One region of the Rothia sp. HSID18067 genome, then DNA from elsewhere that is predicted to be linked to it. Evidence: predicted binding sites of a transcription regulator. Region 1 holds the regulator's gene; each other region holds the start of a gene.

Evidence for each region. The regulator LexA, encoded in region 1, represses DNA repair genes until DNA is damaged. The targets are predictions, from matches to a motif close to TCGAACANNTGTTCGA.
Region 2: the regulator LexA is predicted to act here: its motif matches at 1,704-1,719, upstream of ruvA (Holliday junction branch migration protein RuvA).
Region 3: the regulator LexA is predicted to act here: its motif matches at 2,035-2,050, upstream of uvrA (excinuclease ABC subunit UvrA).

Annotation. Positions count from the first base shown of each region.
Region 1 covers NZ_RBMF01000002.1:29,013-33,247, forward strand. The annotation lists gene D8M23_RS05205 (imidazole glycerol phosphate synthase) at 1-196, opposite strand, end outside; gene D8M23_RS05210 (LysM peptidoglycan-binding domain-containing protein) at 319-873, opposite strand; gene lexA (transcriptional repressor LexA) at 1,249-1,932, shown strand; gene D8M23_RS05220 (VOC family protein) at 2,038-2,406, shown strand; gene D8M23_RS05225 (ATP-dependent DNA helicase) at 2,569-4,235, opposite strand, start outside.
Region 2 covers NZ_RBMF01000001.1:616,176-620,410, reverse strand. The annotation lists gene ruvB (Holliday junction branch migration DNA helicase RuvB) at 1-807, opposite strand, end outside; gene ruvA (Holliday junction branch migration protein RuvA) at 1,016-1,639, opposite strand; gene ruvC (crossover junction endodeoxyribonuclease RuvC) at 1,822-2,478, opposite strand; gene D8M23_RS02750 (YebC/PmpR family DNA-binding transcriptional regulator) at 2,607-3,365, opposite strand; gene D8M23_RS02745 (type 1 glutamine amidotransferase) at 3,464-4,228, opposite strand; gene D8M23_RS02740 (Mur ligase family protein) at 4,232-4,235, opposite strand, start outside.
Region 3 covers NZ_RBMF01000001.1:568,883-573,117, forward strand. The annotation lists gene D8M23_RS02555 (formate--tetrahydrofolate ligase) at 1-235, shown strand, start outside; gene D8M23_RS02560 (MBL fold metallo-hydrolase) at 1,109-1,882, opposite strand; gene uvrA (excinuclease ABC subunit UvrA) at 2,071-4,235, shown strand, end outside.

The DNA.
Region 1 (4,235 bases):
CATCGAAAGACTGCACCGTGCGATAAGTCTCAAGAGAGCTTGTATGGCCGGGAATAATCATGCCATCAGCGTCCAACAATTCATTAGAGGTTTTAGTGACAAGAACCTGCGCCCCTGCGCGTCCAAGAGCCTGTGCTAGTTCCCCGAACGTGCCAGGCTCCCCCAAGATCGCAACGACCGGTTGTTCCTGCGCCATCATTCCTCCGATTCATCGCTTTGTACCATAGGCACTGAACCCACAACTTCTAGGGTACAGGGTCTTTTGAGACGGTGCTATTGCACACCCGACCCACAAAATATGTTTCGCATAGCCACTATTTACCGTGCAGGAACCTCCAGCCGTTGACCAGCCTGAAGCTTGGTGTTCTGTAAATCATTCAGTTTAATGATGCGCACAATCGTGTCCCGAGGGTCTGTCTCAGGGTCCGCCTCATGAGCAATATCCCATAGGGTTTGCTCTGCTTTGACAGTAACCACCTTAGTAACTGCCGTAGTCTGCTGTGATGTTCCAGCCTGTGCGCCCTGGGGCGCTAATAGGGTAATGGCACCAAGCACAATGAGGGCCGCAAGTGTGAGCAACGGCAGCCCCAGCAGGAGCATACCCCTGCGGCCCAAACGACTGTGAATATATTTAATGGGCGAAAAGATGCGCCCGCTAGACTGCTGCTGAGGTACTCGAGTGTTACGCGGTGGTTGAGTCACTGAGATCTGTTGAGCCGGGTTCTCAGCCGAACCGCCGCGGTGCGTGGAACGTGCCCGTTCAGCCTGTTGGCGTTCCCGAGCCAGCCGTCGCACGGCCGCCGATGATTTACGTCGGGCGGGGTGAATAACCGTTAGACCGGAAGGAATAGCGGGGCTTACCTGGGTATCCATAACGAGTCCTTTCACTGGCTGGTTGTCATAAAGGTGTTGATGTGGTGATGGGACGAGTAACGAATCATCCCGTTTCTTCGGACGCGGGCTATTAGCAAGACTCTGCACACATGCACCGGATGTATGAGCAATCATGAGCAAACCTCTGCTTTCGAAGATGTGTTCCTTAGATAGAACCGAGTATATCGAATCTCTATTCCAAATTCTAGTAGATGTGTACTAAAAATTTCTTCGAAGATTCGCCGGAAATCTAGAATAAATGTTTGGTTTCTGAGGAAGTTTGTTCTAAAATAGGAGCAACGATCGTTCCATTGGCGCTACGCCGCACGTATCAGTCGCTTCAGCAGGCGCCGCAGTCTAGGAAAGAAGGCACCCATGGCACCCGAGACCCCACGCCCGGCCCTAACTCCGCGCCAACAGAAGATTTTGGACGCTATTCGCACCGAGATTGAGCAGAAAGGGTATCCCCCATCAATGCGCCAAATCGGCGACATGGTGGGTCTTGCATCCCTCTCGTCGGTGACGCACCAGCTGGGGCGACTTGAGAAAATGGGTTATATTCGCCGTGACCCTAAGCTGCCGCGAGCAATTGAGGTACTGGACGCCTCAGGAAACTCCGAACAACGTGCCAATACCCAAGCGCCCAAAGTTCCGGAGCTGCCTACCTTTGAAGTCAGCGACGAGGATATGGTGCCTATCCCTCTGGTAGGTCGCATAGCGGCGGGCGGGCCCATCACAGCAGAGCAATCCGTTGAGGATGTGCTTTCCCTCCCCAAACAGCTGGTTGGCAGCGGCAAGCTCTTTATGCTGCGCGTCAAAGGAGATTCGATGATCGACGCCGCCATCTGTGACGGCGATTGGGTGGTGGTTCGCGAACAGCACACCGCCGATAATGGAGACATTGTTGCGGCTCTTCTTGACGACGAAGCGACCGTCAAAGTATTCCGCCAAGTAGATGGTCATACCTGGCTACTCCCCCGAAATTCCCAATATGAGCCCATACTCGGCGACCGCGCCACGGTGATGGGTAAAGTAGTTTCTGTTCTGCGAAGCATCTAACGGGGACCTTCTGACCTGCGCGCGTTTTTTCTCAAAAGACACAACGCTAGAGGTTCCGTTCCTGCGTATTCAGCCGTCTCATGTCCAGAAAGGAATAACAGCACAATGATTGACCGTGAGATCGTTTTTATTGTCTATGTATCGGATATCAAGGCCTCAGCGTCCTTCTATACGAGCCTTCTAAATCTTGAAGTCAGTTTTACCTCACCACGCTATGTCACCATGGATTTAGCACCGGGAGTCTCGCTAGCGTTGTGGACCGGAGCAAGCAATGCTCTTCATGAAACTTCAATACGTACCTCTGAGGTATGTATAAATCTCAAGGGTTCCGATGCAGAAATCCTCACGCAGTACCAAGCCTGGGTGGAACAAGGGGTTGTCATATTGGAAGAGCCCCATCGTGATGTATTTGGGATGACTTTCGTAGCAAGTGATCTAGATGGGAACCGTATCCGAGTTGCCCCGATAGACTAACTAGTTACTATAGGCAGCCATAAGCGCACAATGCACCAGGTAGGGTACCGTCGAACGGTACCCTACCTTTCTCACATTACATCTATGGACGCTTCGCTACGTTTATGTCTCGGCACCAGTACCGGAATACAACGTGCATTAAGCCCGCGTATCTTATTGCTTTTAGTCAATACTCTGATAGAGCCGTTCTAAAGCACCCAAAACAACATTCTTATCCTGGGTGGTCCAAAGGTTAGGCATCGCCCGCATCAGGTACCCACCGTATCGCTGAGTCGCCAGCCTAGAGTCAAGGATTGCTACTACCCCGCGATCGTGCACGGAACGTATCAATCGCCCTGCCCCCTGCGCCATACGAATCGCAGCATGATACGCCGAAACCGCCATAAAACCATTACCTCGGTTTGCCTGAACAGCCTCAGTACGGGCCTGCACCAACGGGTCGTTCGGCCGTGGGAACGGGATCCGGTCCATCACCACCAACCGGCACGAATCTCCGGGAACGTCAACACCCTGCCATAGGCTCATCGTGCCGAACAGGCACGCATCCATATCCTCAGTGAACTCGTCAACAAGCGCCCGCAGGGACGACTCCCCCTGCAGAAGCACCGTCAAGTCGCTGTGCTGACGCACATACTCTGCGGCCTGCTCGGCCCCTCTCTTCGACGAAAACAAACCCAACGCGCCGCCATTAGCTGCTTCACACAATTCGAGAAGCCGCTGAAGCTGCGGGGTGCTCACCCCAAAACCGGGTTTAGGCAGATCCGCAGCAACATACATGACCCCCTGTTTGGGGTAGTCGAAAGGAGATCCAACATCAATCCCCTCCCAGCGCGGAGCACCCGTACCCATCAGCCCAAGCGCACCGGCAGCAGCGTCAAACGACTCGCCCACCGCAAGTGTGGCACTCGTAAGAATCACCGTGCGATCCTCAAACAAGCCCTCCCGCAGACGAGAACCAATACTCAAAGGCGCAATATGCAAAGTTGCCGGGTCCGTATCATTCGCATCATGGTAACGGCCGTTCTCAAACACCCGGGGGCGAGAAACCCACAGAACCTCCCGGTTCTCGAAAGCTTCAAGGATACGCCCGCTTTCCTCATGCACCTCAGAAACACGCGAACGTGCCATTTGCAGGCCAGCGTCCACCTCTTTCGAATCCGTTTTAGAGTCCGACAGTGCACCTCGGGCGGCGTCATTCACAGCCGACACAGCAGTGAGTAGGCGCCCGTCAAGGCCCTTCAGCAAACCTTCCGGAACCCCCAGAAACGCTTCTTCAAGGGATGAAGCCGCGTCCTCCAAAGCGGCCGGGCTAGCCTTTGAGTTCTTACGAATACCCTGAGCGGCGCGGCGCACCATCGCCGCCGACAGGGATCCGGTGACTGCGCCAGTCACCCGGTCGGCAAGCTCATGCGCCTCATCAATAATGACAATGTCATGCTCAGGCAGCACGCCCAGCCCTTCAAACGAATTAATGGCCAGCAGCGCGTGGTTGGTGATAACAATATCCGATTCGTTGGCGCGGGTACGCGCCATTTCGCTGAAGCACTCCTCAACCATTGGGCAGCGCCGTCCCAAGCATTCTGAGGCACTCACAGACACCTGCGCCCAGGCCCTATCTGAGACACCGGGGCGCACTTCATCACGATCACCAGTCTCGGTGCGTCCCGCCCAGGCACGCAGACGCTGCACCTCCTCGCTCAGGCGAGACGACGCCCCAGAAGATCCAGGGGCTTCGAAGAGAGCCTCAGGCTCCTCTTCAGGGTACCCGCCTTCTAGCTTATGCAGGCACAGGTAATTATTGCGGCCTTTAAGAATCGCCACCTGGGCCT
Region 2 (4,235 bases), on a different contig from region 1:
CCCACCGAACTTGTGGATGAGCGATTCAAGAACGGCGCGGTCCAGGCGGTCCAGCCCGCGCTCATCCACTTCATACATGTCAAGGGCGGTTGCCGCGTTGTGGGCGTTAATATTGGGCACATCATTCACAAGGGCCCAGTCGCGTACACGGCGGAGCAGCCGGTTAGCGATACGCGGTGTGCCGCGTGAACGGCCCGCGATCTCTGCGAACCCCTCACTGGTGATACTCATATCCATCAGACCGGCACTGCGGCGTAGCACCAGCTCAAGCTCCGGCACGGAGTAGAACTCCAGGTGCCCGGTGAACCCGAAACGGTCACGTAGCGGCCCGGGGAGCAGCCCGGCACGGGTTGTGGCACCCACCAGGGTAAACTGCGGTAGTTCAAGGGGGATGGAGGTGGCTCCCGCTCCCTTACCAACCACAATATCCACGCGAAAATCTTCCATCGCCATGTACAGCATTTCTTCGGCGGGGCGGCTCATGCGGTGTATTTCATCTAGGAAAAGCACCTCGCCGGGGGTTAGCGACGAGAGGATTGCCGCTAAATCGCCGGAGTGCTGAATAGCTGGGCCGGAGGTGATGCGCAAAGGGGCATCCATCTCAGCGGCAATAATCATGGCGAGCGTGGTTTTGCCAAGCCCGGGAGGGCCGGAAAGAAGCACATGATCAGCACTGCGGCCCCGCATTTTCGAGGCTTCCAGCACTAGGGAAAGCTGCTGCCGCACCCTTTTTTGCCCCACGAAGTCACCAAGCGATTTGGGGCGCAGGGCCGCCTCAATCATTTTTTCTTCGGGTTCTTCTTCCATGGCAACTAGCCGCTGCTGCCCGGGCACCTGACCGGGTGCGTAACCGCCCGACGGCGTAGGCTCATAGGGGTTATCTGTCACGTGTTCTTATCCTCTGTAGATGCTGTAGCTCTCGTGCCTGAGCGGGATGCGGCGGCTCTATCCGATACTACCGTACGCACCACCGGGTGCGGTGTGCTCCCCGTGGTAGGGTGTGTTCCGCCGTGTGTTAGCGCCGCCCAACAGTATTTTGCGCCCCTAAGGAGGCAAGCACCCCGCGAAGTGCTGCGCCTACCGCCTCATTCTCGGCACCCGGGTTGTGGGTCACATAGGCGTCAATCGCGGCATTAGCGTCTTTTTCAGTCCAGCCCAGAGAGGTGAGAGCATCGAGAACCTGCGGCTTCCATACCAGCCCGCCCTGGGGGGCGGCTGCTTCTTCTCCCTGGCTTTCGCTAAGAATTAGTTTGCCCGCCAGCTCAAGCACAATACGCCGCGCACCCTTGGGGCCAATACCGGGAACCTTGGTAAATGCTTTATCATCCCCCGTGGCCACGGCGCGCTCTACCTCGCTGGCGGTGTGCACGCTCAGCACAGCCAATGCAATACGCGGGCCAATTCCTGAGACGGAGAGCATCATATCGAACACTTCACGTTCGGCGGGTTCAGCGAAACCGTAGAGCGTCATAGATTCTTCGCGCACAATCATGCTGGTGAGCACCGTGGCAGTCTCCCCCAGGTGCAGGCCAGCGAGCGTACGGGCGGTGGCGTGCACAAGCATCCCAAACCCGTTGACGTCGAGGATGACGCTGTCGAGACCTACATGGCTTACTCTGCCGGTGAGTGACGCAATCATAGTTTCCTCTCATAGGGCGCACTAGGTACCGTTGCTGTGAGCAGGGCGCGCACCTCCAGTATATTAGAATATATCTTCTGAAATCAACCACATGATGACCCGCCCGCGAAAAATACTTGAGAATAACGGGAAAATCGCGCACATTATATTCGAAAATAGTATCGAAAAATGTGTTGGGTCGCCTACCTGCGGGCCTTCGCCTCCGCCTCTTTCCACGCCCGCTGCGCTGGAGTGAGCGCCGCACCCCGGGCAGCCTGCACAGGCCGGGACCCCTGGTGAGTCTGGGTGTGCGCCGCCATATTAATACCCGAACCGATGCCGCCGCCGCGCCACCCGTGGCAGATGGCAATAGCGAGCGCATCGGCAGCATCCGCCGGTTTCGGCATTTTTTCAAGGCCCAGGATGCGGGTTACCATCCGCCCCACGGAGCTTTTATCGGCCCGCCCGGAGCCGGTGACCGCCGCCTTCACCTCGGAGGGGGTGTGAAAATGCACGGGCACACCAAGCATTGCGGCCGCCGAAATCACCGCCCCGGAGGCGTGCGCGGTACCGATCACAGTATTGACCTGTTCTTGGGCGAAGATTCGCTCAATAGCGAGCGCATCTGGCTTATACACTTTAATCCACTGTTGGGTGGCGTTGAATATGCGCAGAATACGCTGATCCAGTGCCTCAGCCGCCTGGGTTCCGGCGATACCGACGTTCACGAAGTAGGCTTTGCGGTCGGCGGTCATATCGAGCATGGAGATGCCGCAGCGGGTCAGGCCCGGGTCGATGCCCATAATGCGTGTGGCACCGGGTACGCGCGGCTCGGGGGCGAGCGGGTGGTTTTCGCTCATCCGGTTTCTCCTTATGCTGTCGTTGGCTGTCCCCTCCGACTCCGGTGGGGGTGCGCCCAGATAGAGTACGGTGCCCGGCTCACTGCCCGCGTGTGCGGGGTGTGTCCGGGCACTCGTGCGTTTTGTGCTTATTCGGCTTCTAGCTGGGCGATAACCTCTGCGGAAACGTTTGCGTTGGAGTAGACGTTCTGGACGTCGTCGAGTTCTTCGACCGCATCCGCGAGTTTGAGGAACTTTTTGGCGCCGTCAAGATCGAGGTCTACCTGCATGGTGGGGCGGAATACGGGGTCGTCGTTGTTGTACTCCAGTTCCGCTTCATCCAGTGCTTTGCGGATTTCGGGCAGGTCGGTTGCGGCGGATACGACGGTGAACACGTCGCCTTCGTCCAGTACTTCTTCAGCACCTGCATCAAGCACGGCCATGAGCACGTCATCTTCGGTGAGCCCGTCGGTTTTCGCTACTTCGGCCACGCCTTTACGCTCGAAGAGGAACGCCACGGAGCCCTGGTCTGCCATGGTGCCGCCGTTGCGGGTCACGGCCAGGCGCACGTCTGATGCGGCACGGTTGCGGTTATCGGTCAGGCACTCGATGTACAGTGCGGTGCCTTGCGGGCCGCGTGCCTCGTACATGATTTCGGTGTAGTCGATGGTTTCGCCGGTCAGCCCAGCACCGCGTTTAATGGCGCGGTCAATATTGTCGTTGGGCACCGAGTTCTTTTTTGCTTTCGACACGGCAAGGTCGAGTGCGGGGTTGCCCGCAATGTCTGCCCCGCCCATGCGGGCGGCTACTTCGATTGCCTTAATGAATTTGGCGAATGCCTTCGCGCGCTTGGCGTCAATCGCGGCTTTCTTGTGTTTGGTGGTGGCCCATTTGGAGTGACCCGACATTCGTTTCTCCCTTACGTTAATGTTCTGTGCGGGCGCACGTGGGTGGCCGCGCGTCAATACTTTTCAACTATACCGGCTGATGTGCGCTGGCAGTAGTTTTAGCGGGGGCGTTTCATCGCTGATGCGCGTGCCTTGTTCACGAGTGTGTCGTCGATTGTGGCGGGGGTGAATTCGCCGTATTTACGTTTGGCGGCCTGCTCGATCAGGTAGTCAGAGATTTTGGGGTTTTTGGGCAGTAGTGAGCCGTGCAGGTAGGTGCCGATCACGTTGTGCACGCGCGCGCCTTCATGGGTTTCTGCCTTGTTGTTCCCTTCGCCTTTGGTGACGGTGGCAGCAAGCGGGGTGCACCCTGAGCCCAGGTAGGTGAGCCCGGAGTGGTTCTCAAACCCGATGATGGTTCCGAAGTCTTTGGACTCTTCAACAATGTTGCCGATCAGTCGTTCGTCGCCGCCTACAGTGTGGGCGTCGAAGATCCCGATGCCTTTGAGCACTTCCCCTTCGCGGGTGCGGAATTCTTTGCCGAACAGCTGGTATAGGCCGCAGATGACGAGCATGGGGGTGCCGTCTTCGGCGAGCTGTTTCAGGTGTTCGGAGTTGGCGTGCAGGTCTTCTTGGATGACGGTCTGCCCGGAGTCCTGGCCGCCGCCGCCAATAATAATATCGACGTCTTGGGGGAATTCGTCGCCGGGGTTGTAGTCGATAATGTCAACGTCGAACCCGTGGGCGTGTGCGCGGCGTGCGAGTGAGAGCGTGTTGCCCCAGTCGCCGTAAATGTTCATGTCTTTGGGGTACAGCTGCAGGATACGCAGAGTTTTGCCGTTGTTCGGCCCGGCGGCGGGGGTTCCGGCGATGGTGTGGGTCATGGCTTAG
Region 3 (4,235 bases), on a different contig from region 1:
CGGTAACCTGCCCGTGGTGATTGCCAAGACCCACCTGTCTATCTCTTCAGATGCTTCTCTGAAGGGCGCACCCACCGGTTGGACTTTGCCGGTGCGTGAGGTTCGTTTGGCAGCTGGTGCCGGTTACGTGTACGCAATTTGCGGTACGATGCGCACCATGCCTGGGTTGAGCAAGAGCCCCGCAGCTGAGCGCATTGGATTCGATGAAAACGGTACGATGGTTGGTCTCTCCTAAGAGGCAGTAGCAGCAGCGTACGTGCTGGTGAGCCCCGCATCTGGGTCAGAATATGACCCCAGATGCGGGGCTCAGTTTATAAAACTACATACGTGTAGTTTTCAGATGAGGTTTTTTGAAATGTTCCCCACGGGAAAAAATAGCTGTCTGCGGGGGAATAAATGGGTGTCAAAAGAGAATGTGTATTGATTGGCTGAGCATGTATTGACTAGGGGATTTGGGGCGCAGATTCAGATGCTCTGGTAGACCCCTAAAAACAGACCAATTGTAACCGTGCGGCACCTTAAATTTGCTGATTTTCAGGTTGTTGGATCGGAATTTTTAAAGGTTGTGCTTAGCTTGATAAAAATACTGACAATTTAGACTGCTGGTTCAAAAACCGCGATATACCGGGCGTTTCCGGGGGATGGTGACCTGGAAAGAGGCGGTTCCAAATCTTGAAGGAATCACAATAGGCCGTCGAACAAGGCGAATACACGCCAAAAAATTTACATGATTTAGGTCACTAAAAAATCGCCAATAATCAAATTGGTACTTAAAAAACCTTGTTATGGACAGGGTGAATATAACGAAACGGTTACAAACTCTGTCTATGGGCCATGAGCCTGCCAATCGGGGCAAAACACCCCAAAAAAAGCGCCCAAAATTCATATACACTTATGTCATCAGGTAATCGTAGGTTTTGAATAGATCTTTGGATTGCTTGTGTTTGAGCTGAGTGATAGATGTGTTCTACGCATCGAGAAACGACCACGCTAAGGTAGCGTGGTCGTTTCTTTTTGTGTTCGGTAGGAGCGCAATGATGCATGATAGAGAAGAACTTAGGCATTAGACTCTAATCGCGCACTACGCAACAGATTATCTGCCGACTTCCTACCAGCCCCGTTCGCCCCATTCCTCCAGATGGGGGCGTTCCTCCCCAAGAGTCGTGGAACGTCCATGACCAGGAAGCACAATCGTGTCGTCATCAAAAGCGCCAAAAAGTTTCTCCAGGACGTTTGCGAAAAGCTCGCCAAACTGCTGCCGAGAATCCGTCTTGCCAACACCACCTGGAAAAAGTGCGTCTCCGGTAAATAAGAGCGTGGCGGGTGAACCATCTTCCCACACGCTTTCAAGAACATACACGATCGACCCAGGGGTGTGCCCAGGAACTGAGATAGTCCGAACCACAGTATCACTGCCGTAAAAATCGAATGTCTCACCACCCATTAGCGACTCTTCCACCTTAAAGCCTTCCAGCTCGTGAATCGCTTCAATGTCCTCCGCGCCAGCTGAGGTGATGGCTCCAGTGAACTTCTCAAGACCGTTAATCGCTCGAATATGGTCCCAATGCCCGTGGGTTACTACAATGCTCGTTACGCCAATCGCACGTTGCCGCACCGCCTCAAAATCGGCCTCAGACTCTATGACGCGCACGCGATGATCCTGCGCATCAGTCAGCTCAAGATGAGGACAGTCGTGCAGTAGTGCGTCTAGGGTAAACGCATAGAGAGCTTCGGAGTCATCTGCGGGGTCTATGAGCAGTTGTTCACCGGAGTGGCGCATCGTCAGCAGGTAGACGCTATTGTCCATCTCAGAAACGCTCAATGCGCGGACCGTGAATTCAGGATTCTCAAACAGCAGTGTGGATTCGGGATAAGTACTCATACTTTTAAGTGTAGGGGAGGTACGTGTAAGGTACTGAGGGCTCTTGAGCTTGGGGCAGAACCACGCATCACTGTACATACCTACGAACGTATGAGTTTCTCACAGGCTCTTCCGCCCGTATCGAAATACCCCGTGACCAGGACAAAGGCTGATAGAATATTATTTCGATAGTAACGGAAGGATAGCCGATGTCCCCTCGCCCCGGCACCAGCGTGCCTGCTGCACCGCGCGCTAACGATCTAAGCAGTATTCGTGTGCAGGGAGCACGCGAGAACAACCTTAAAAATGTAGACCTTACCATTCCACGCGATGCGATGGTCGTCTTTACCGGGCTATCAGGGTCCGGAAAATCCTCGCTGGCCTTCGACACGATTTTCGCAGAGGGACAACGCCGATACGTCGAGTCGCTCTCTTCATACGCCCGCATGTTCCTAGGGCAGGTGGACAAACCGGATGTAGACTTCATCGAAGGGCTCTCACCCGCTGTGTCTATCGACCAGAAATCTACCTCAAAAAACCCGCGTTCTACTGTAGGAACCATCACCGAAATCTACGACTATATGCGTCTGCTGTGGGCGCGTGTAGGGCATGCTCACTGCCCAGAATGCGGTGAAGAAATAACTAAACAAACCCCGCAACAGATCGTTGATACCCTCATGGGGTACCCTGAGCGTACCCGCGTGCAGGTGCTTGCCCCCGTCGTATCTGCACGCAAAGGGGAGTTCGTCGATCTTTTCAAAGACCTGCTAACCCAAGGGTACTCACGCGCCCGAGTAGACGGGCAAACAGTGCAGCTTTCCGATCCCCCGAAACTGGCTAAACAGTACAAACACACGATCGAGGTGGTCGTTGACCGCATCGTCATTAAAGACGGCATTAACCAGCGCCTGACCGACTCGGTGGAAACCGCACTACGGCTTGCCGACGGGCGTTTACTTATCGATTTTGTAGATGAGGCGGAAGACAGCCCCAAGCGTACCCGCAGTTTCAGCGAAAACCTAGCTTGCCCCAATAACCACCCCCTGCAAATCGACACAATTGAGCCGCGCGCCTTCTCGTTTAACTCCCCGTTCGGTGCCTGCCAAGCGTGCGACGGTATCGGCTCCCGTCTCGAAGTGGACGAAGAGCTGCTGATTCCCAACCCCGAGCTGAGCCTCGGCGAAGGCGCTATTGCGCCCTGGTCACAGGGCAAAGCAACCACCGAGTACTGGTTACGTCTGCTCGCCGGTCTGGGTGAAGAACTTGGGTTTGACCTTAACACCCCATGGAATAAGCTATCCGCCAAAGTGCAGAAAGCAATCCTGAGCGGAAAAGATTTTAAAGTCGAAGTCTCATACCGTAACCGATTCGGGCGCGAACGCCGCTACACCAGCGGATTTGAAGGGGTCAAAGCCTACATTAAACGCAAACATGCAGAGACTGAGTCAGACTTCGCGCGTGACCGCTACGAACAGTACATGCGTCAGGTGGCGTGCCCCAGCTGCCGCGGAGCGCGTCTGAATCCCACTATCCTAGGGGTAAAAGTCGGGCAGAAATCCATTGCGGAAGTAACCGAACTGCCCCTGCGCACAGCCCTAGAGTTCATGCGCGGAGTGACCCTTAGCGAGCGTGAAATGAAAATCGCCGAGCAGGTGCTTAAAGAGATCGACGCGCGCCTGCAATTCCTGCTGGACGTGGGCCTTGATTACCTGACCCTTTCACGCGCCGCTGGCACGCTCTCCGGCGGCGAGGCGCAACGCATCCGTTTAGCCACCCAGATCGGTTCCGGACTGGTTGGTGTGCTCTACGTGTTGGATGAGCCGTCCATCGGCCTGCACCAGCGGGATAACCGGCGCCTGATTGACACCCTGACGAAGCTTCGGGATATGGGCAATACCCTGATTGTGGTGGAGCACGATGAAGATACCATGCGTGAGGCAGACTGGATAGTGGACGTTGGCCCCGGCGCAGGTGAGCACGGGGGACAGGTGGTGCACTCAGGCACATACGATGAGCTCCTCAAGAATAAGCGCTCGATCACGGGTGACTATATGGCGGGCCGCCGTGAGATTGAGGTACCTACAACACGCCGGCCGGTGGATAAGAAACGACGTGTGAAAGTGTTCGGTGCGCGCGAAAATAACCTCAAGAATGTGGATGTGGTTTTCCCGTTGGGCGTTTTTACCGCCGTCACTGGGGTGTCTGGGTCGGGGAAATCCACTCTGGTGAACGACATTCTGTACACCTCACTGGCCAATAAACTCAACGGCGCGAAACAAGTGCCGGGGCGCCACAGGAAAATTGAGGGGCTTGAACACCTTGATAAAGTGATTCATGTGGATCAGTCCCCGATTGGGCGCACCCCGCGGTCAAA